3 regions of the Photobacterium sp. S4TG1 genome follow, and region 1 is predicted to be linked to each of the others. Evidence: riboswitches for the same ligand, from Rfam matches in the RefSeq annotation. Region 1 holds a riboswitch; each other region holds the start of a gene.
The links. A riboswitch is a leader RNA that binds a small molecule or an ion and turns the genes downstream of it on or off. The one in region 1 is predicted to bind thiamine pyrophosphate.

Region 1 (2,272 bases):
TGTTACGTTAAGTACGATGTTTAAGCCAGCCTTAATAAACTCACCTTGCTGCATCATTACAATGTTATCCATTGAAAAGGTTGAGAAGGTCGTTAATGCTCCAAGAAAGCCTAAGCCAATCATTGGGCGCCATGGTGCTGCCTCAATCATTCCTTGATTTAATCCCGACATTAATAGTCCCATAATTAGCGAACCAATAATATTGACGGTTAATGTTCCGTATGGGAAGCCACGGCCAAATAAAATAACGCAAAGCTCCGAAATTAAGTATCGTGAGCAGGCGCCGAATGCACCACCAATTGCGATGAATCCTAGTAATATATATTGGCTCATTGGTATCTCGTTTCAGTTAAAAGTGATAATTAAAAACCGTCATAATAATCGCTTGTTGAGTTAGTTAATACTCTCGATAACTGCAATCATTGATTTAAGCGTAAATTAAAATGTCGGCACATAGTTGGTTGTATAGCTACATTTATAGCATCATAATCATAACTAAGAAATTAACTACTGGGCGTTGGCTCATGGAGATAGGCTATGTCGCTATATCAAACAATATTACTTGCTGTTAATCCTGAAGATAAATTTGCTCATAAATTAATGGTAAAGGCTGGAATTATTGCAGACCAAAATAATGCTGAATTGCATATTGCTTATGTTGAGCCTGGTATTGGTAATGTGAGTTTTATTGATGTTGAGATTGAACTGCAAGAAGAGCACGATGCAATTGCTAAACAGCGGATGTCACAATTATCAGAGTTAGCGGCAGCTTCATCTTACCCTGTTTCGGGATTACATATTGCTAATGGTGATATTACTAAGCATATCGAAGAATTAGCTGAAAAAGTTGAAGCTAAGTTGGTTATTACGGGTTATCACAAATCTACTATTCATCTTTTTGGTGATGTAAGTGAAACATTAGCTCAGCACCTTAAGTGCGATGTACTTATCTCACAATAAACATTGTAGTGATTACCATGAAATTAAAGCCGTGGAAATTGCACGGCTTTTTGCTATCTGTCACTATGTGTTATATTTATTGTTAATAAACTGTTGCGATCACAACCAAAGTACTTATACTAATTCACTTACTTGTCGGAGTGCCATATGGCTGAGACCGCATTGCGGGATCCGTTGAACCTGATCAGGCTAATACCTGCGAAGGGAACAAGAGGTTATCTTTACTACATATCCTTATTGAGGATCACTGTACGTATTTGATGATGCATAATTGTATGCATCGCTCTTGTTTACGCCCATCTGATAAGCACTTTTCCCTATAATATTAAAGGAAATTGCTGTGTCGAATCGCAAGCAAGCGAGATTGGAAGCGAAACAATTTATCGAGTCATTAACGGCTCAACCCTATCCTAATTCACGAAAAGTCTATGTTACTGGTAGTCGTGCTGATATTTCAGTACCGATGCGAGAAATCGCTTTAGCTGATAGCCTTATTAGTGGTCCTAAACAACACCCTATTTTTGAACCGAACCAACCTATTTGTGTTTATGATACTTCTGGATTTTATACCGATCCTGACCATTCCATAGATATTTATCGTGGTTTGCCTCCTGTGCGCCAAGCGTGGATCATTGAGCGTAATGATACTGAATTATTATCTGAATTAAGTTCTGACTACGCTAATGAACGCTTACATGATCAGAGTTTGGATTCATTGCGTTTTAATCAGCGCGCTCCAACTCGACGTGCTAATAACGGTAAGTGTGTAACTCAACTGCATTACGCCCGCCAAGGTATTGTTACGCCTGAAATGGAATATATTGCGATTCGCGAAAATATGGGGCGAGCGCACTATGATGATGAAGCGCTAAATCAACAACACCCCGGCGTTAATTTTGGTGCTAATCTCCCTTTACAAATCACGCCTGAATTTGTGCGTCAAGAGGTTGCGGCTGGGCGTGCGATTATTCCTGCAAATATCAATCACCCAGAAGTTGAACCAATGATTATTGGGCGTAATTTTTTAGTAAAGGTTAATGCCAATATTGGTAATTCAGCCGTGAGCTCATCCATTGAAGAAGAAGTTGAGAAATTAGTATGGTCGACTCGGTGGGGCGGCGATACGGTGATGGATTTATCAACGGGACGTAATATTCATGAAACACGAGAATGGATCATTCGTAATAGTCCGGTACCCATTGGAACCGTGCCGATGTATCAAGCCTTAGAAAAAGTAAAGGGCGTTGCGGAAAATCTAAATTGGAATGTTTTTCGAGATACGTTATTAGAGCAAGCTGAGCAAGGTGTCGAT
Region 2 (2,272 bases), on a different contig from region 1:
ATGACTAATGATGCCGCTTTTGCCATAGATAGCTAATAATCCAAATACAGCGACTAACACCGGCATAACTAGCGTCATCGCAAATAAACGTAATAATAACTGTTTGCCAATAAAATCACGTCGAGAAAATGCGTAAGCAATCGCTATTGCTGGCACAAGACTAAGTAAGGTCGATAATATCGCTTGATAAAAACTAAACCGAGTTACATGGCGTAGATAAGGATCATGCCATAAGCTACTCAGTTGCCATTGACCTGCATGAAGAATAAGGCTGGTGATTGCGGCGATCACCAGTAATAAAATAAGCCCGATACTTAATAGTCCGGGCAAAAGTTGAGTTATACGTTTATTCACAGCTGTATGCCATTATTGGGTCAGCGCTTGCTGCCATTCTCGAATCCATGCTTTACGCTTGTGAGCTACTTCATCAGCACTAAATTCTAATGCTTTATCTGGAATCGTTAGTTGGTCAAATGCCGCTGGTAGTGGTTGTTTGGTGACAGGATACATCCAGTTATGGGTTGCAATTTGAGATTGAAAACCGTCACTAACAATGAACTGTATAAATTGATCGGCCAGTTTAGGATGAGGACTGTTTTTCATTTTGGCGGCAACTTCAACTTGCATGTAATGGCCTTCTTTAAAATTGGCCGCTTTATATTGGTTTTTATGCTCTTCCATAATGTGATAAGCCGGAGAGGTGGTATAAGACAATACCATATCAGCTTCACCATCAAGGAACATACTGTAAGCTTCTGACCAGCCTTTGGTGACGGTAACGGTATGTTTAGCTAATTGTTGCCAGGCGGCAGCAGCTTTATCACCATACACTGATTTCATCCATAACATCAGCCCTTGACCTGGAGTTGATGTGCGTGGATCTTGGTAGATCACACTGATGTTTTGATCGTTAACCAGCGCTTTTAAACTGGTTGGTGGGTTGGATAATTTATTGCTGTTATAAACAAATGCAAAATAGCCATAATCAAAAGGAATAAAAGTATCGTCATGCCAGCCTTTTGGGAGTGTTAACTTGCTAAGATCAACCTGTTGTTTAGCTAATAACCCTGTTTGTTTAGCTTCGGTCATTAGGTTGTTATCAAGTCCTAATAAAATATCTGCTCTACTGCTATTACCTTCTAAACGGACTCTATTTAAGATAGAAACCCCATCTTCTAACGATACAAAATTAACCTTACAACCATCACATTGGGCTTCAAAGGCTTTTTTAATGAGCGGTCCAGGTCCCCATTCAGACGAAAATGAGCTGTAGGTATAAACATTAAGGGTATTATCTGCGGCAAAAACATTACTTGAGAGCAATGTGATTGAAAGTAAGGGTAATAGGGTATAATTGATTTTCACTATGCGCTCCTCATGCTTACATTCTGCAAACATAATAGAAAAAGAGAGCGGCACAGGGTTGAGAGGTGTTAGCAGCATGCTGTAATAGCAGCTAGACAGGGGTAAATACCCATGTGTATCTCAATTCCTACGCCAGCATTACCTGGTTCAGGTTCAATGGGTTCTGTTATATCAAACAAGATAATAACAACAATCTCAGCCTAATGGCTCCCCAATGAGAACATGCATATTGTACCTGTAACTTGTACTAAGTTATAGCTTCTGATTTAACTGCCAATTGTAGTCAAATTTAATGTTATCGCCATTGATTTTTTGATGCTCTCGATAATGGTTTATATGCTGCAACAAGGCCTGTCGATTACCAAAATCAACGCTATACCAGTCATAAATTGACGATAAAGTTGTTTGTTTTGAGTTTGTACGTACCCCTTTATTACTATTAATAAAACGGCTGGCAGCATTATTGAGTTGTTGATCAAGGTGATGACTGTCAAATACTTGAGGGAGTAAATCAGGACAACCTAAGCTCGCACAATTAACCGCATAATGAATGCGAGGATCACGCCAGATCGGACGTAATATACGATGCTCAATGTCATTTAAACTTAAGGTTTTATTTGTGATGGTCACAATGGGTTGATCCCAAGGGCCAAAACTGAAAAAACCACCGAGTTTAGTAATAGATGTAATCGGGTAATTATTAATGATCAATTGGACGGTAAGTGCATTATACAAATTAACCCAATAAGCAAATTGAACATCACGGTTATATTGGCGTGGATCAAGGTTAGATAAGTGATTGATATAATTCTGTAGTTGTTGTTTATCGGCAGGAGTAACGGCGTTATAACGAAACAGTGTTTGTTGTGGGCTAACAACTAAATATTTAGTTAATAATTGTTGCCAT
Region 3 (2,272 bases), on a different contig from region 1:
AACTTGATCAGGGTGCTTTTACCACAACCACTTTTACCCACCAGACAAGTCCATTTATTGGCGGCAATAGTTAGATTAAGGTTTTCAATTACCGCATTATTTTGCTGGTCATTTTTCGTTGAGTGATAGCGTAAACTGCCATTAGTAATGGTGATTTCCAGATCAGCGCACATGATGATGACCTGCAAAAAAGTGATTCACAGGGCCGTGACCATGGCCGATATTGAGTTCATCGGCAGCGGTTATGGCGGCAGTAATGTAGCGTTTAGCCAAGGTAGTTGCCGTTGTAAGATCATTGCCTTGAGCTAAATAAGATGCGATAGCCGCAGACAGAGTACAACCCGTGCCGTGAGTGTTGTTAGTGTTAATGCGAGGTGTTGTCAGCTCAATAACGTCAGAGGCGAGAATGAGTAAATCAGTGCTATCACTACTTTGTTCTAAATGCCCACCTTTGAGTAACACTGCATGAGGATTAATCTCTCGTAATGCACTGATCATCGCTTGCATATCAGCCAGTGATTGTGGAATGTCTAAACCTGTTAATGCCGCCGCTTCTGGTAGGTTAGGGGTAATAATATCAGCCAGTGGTAGCAATTCTGTTTTGAGAGTAGTTATAGCCTGTTGTTGTAATAGCACATCACCGCTGGTGGCTACCATTACTGGATCAATGACTAAAAATGGTGGTTTGTAATGACGAATTTTTGCAGCAACTAGTCGAATAATATCACTGTCGGCGAGCATGCCAATTTTGACGGCTTGAATATTTAAATCGCTGAATACGGCGTCCAGCTGCTGCTCAACCATATCAAGAGGAATGGCAAGTATGCCGCTAACACCTTGCGTATTTTGGGCGGTAATCGCCGTAATAACCGAGCAAGCATAACTACCTGTTGCTGAAATGGCTTTAATATCAGCTTGAATCCCCGCGCCGCCGCCACTGTCTGATCCTGCAATCGTCAATACAATAGGGGTAGTTGTGTGATGCGATGATGGGGTGTGTGGCATACTTCATTCCTTACGCGCTAGCATCAGGAACAAGTTATCAAGCGGGAAGTGTAAACTGCGGCATGAGAGTGTGCAGTTGACTTAGCTTGCATCTATTAACGTTGATAATCCGTTGATAGTTAGTTCCCTCCGCCAGTGCTAACTGGTTCAGGTTCAACGGGTCCCACCATTTACAGTGATCTCAGCTTAACGCCCCCCGACTAATGGCAATTATCCTAATTCAGAATAATTTAATTGTCACTCTATTTTATTAAGAAATAACACGTTACGAATACTACGCGAGATTGTTAACACATAACATATTAAATTGGTGAATGTTTTATTGTTGTGAGCTGAAGTGGTTTTTTATGGAGAGCGTAAAAAGTTGTTACTTTTTTACATCATAAATTGAAAGTGTTTATTACTACGTATTTATATATATTTAAATACGTAGTAAGTAGATAAGCATATACTGTATTTCTTGGTTAAATGTAATGCTATCGACAATATAAAAAAGTATAAATAGGTAAAAATTGCATTTTATCTTACTTTTTTATATGTATATAATATTAAAAGAAAAGTGAAAATTATACTTAGTTGTATGGATAGGAAAAGGTATGTTAGCTAAAAAAATGGCTGCGCCGCAAGATATGCAAAATGGCGCTATATTCAGCACTAAAAAATATGGTTTGGTTCGTGTTATTGAATATTACAACACACACACAGTTATTGTTTTTTTCGAAAATACGGGAAACATTCGATCTATTAGTGCTGCAAAGTTAAGAAGTGGGCTGTTAGCGGACCGCTCGGTACCTCCTGAATCTATTATGGTTGGTGAAAAAATCAAATCACAGAAACATGGTTTACTAACTATTGTACAAGTTGAATCAGAAAATATTGTATTGTTGATAAATGATAGCGGTGAAGAAGTTAGATTATTATTACCAACAGTGCAAAAAATGAAATTAAAAGCGAATGAAGATAAAATTATAAAAGAAGAATCCAAAGAGATAATATCGTTAAGTTCTCTTACTAAAAGAAATAAAAAAACTAAAGACATAAATACGTTATTGAAAAAGATGCTGACAGATTATGGTAAATAATAGATATATATGTTTAATCTACTAATTTATATAATAGTATAATGCCCATCACAATTTTGATTATCTTATAAATTGCTAATAAACTTTTTTATTAATAATAATATATTAAGTAGATCTGCGTCACAATCTCATTTTGTGTTTGTGATTTATGTCTATTTTTTTTGAGATTTTACCCTTTAATATTT

Region 2: it holds a riboswitch for thiamine pyrophosphate, as region 1 does, so the genes downstream of both, thiB (thiamine ABC transporter substrate binding subunit) here and thiC (phosphomethylpyrimidine synthase ThiC) in region 1, are expected to answer to the same signal.
Region 3: it holds a riboswitch for thiamine pyrophosphate, as region 1 does, so the genes downstream of both, thiD (bifunctional hydroxymethylpyrimidine kinase/phosphomethylpyrimidine kinase) here and thiC (phosphomethylpyrimidine synthase ThiC) in region 1, are expected to answer to the same signal.

Annotation. Positions count from the first base shown of each region.
Region 1 is NZ_JAYXUH010000017.1:91,366-93,637, reverse strand. Features, by position in the region: gene crcB (fluoride efflux transporter CrcB) at 1-333, opposite strand, end outside; gene VXS03_RS16805 (universal stress protein) at 538-960, shown strand; TPP riboswitch at 1,087-1,184, shown strand; gene thiC (phosphomethylpyrimidine synthase ThiC) at 1,301-2,272, shown strand, end outside.
Region 2 is NZ_JAYXUH010000014.1:37,295-39,566, forward strand. Features, by position in the region: gene thiP (thiamine/thiamine pyrophosphate ABC transporter permease ThiP) at 1-354, opposite strand, end outside; gene thiB (thiamine ABC transporter substrate binding subunit) at 367-1,398, opposite strand; TPP riboswitch at 1,473-1,589, opposite strand; gene VXS03_RS15065 (DUF547 domain-containing protein) at 1,618-2,272, opposite strand, start outside.
Region 3 is NZ_JAYXUH010000005.1:45,664-47,935, forward strand. Features, by position in the region: gene VXS03_RS08405 (ABC transporter ATP-binding protein) at 1-173, opposite strand, end outside; gene thiD (bifunctional hydroxymethylpyrimidine kinase/phosphomethylpyrimidine kinase) at 163-1,005, opposite strand; TPP riboswitch at 1,113-1,214, opposite strand; gene VXS03_RS08415 (hypothetical protein) at 1,602-2,087, shown strand.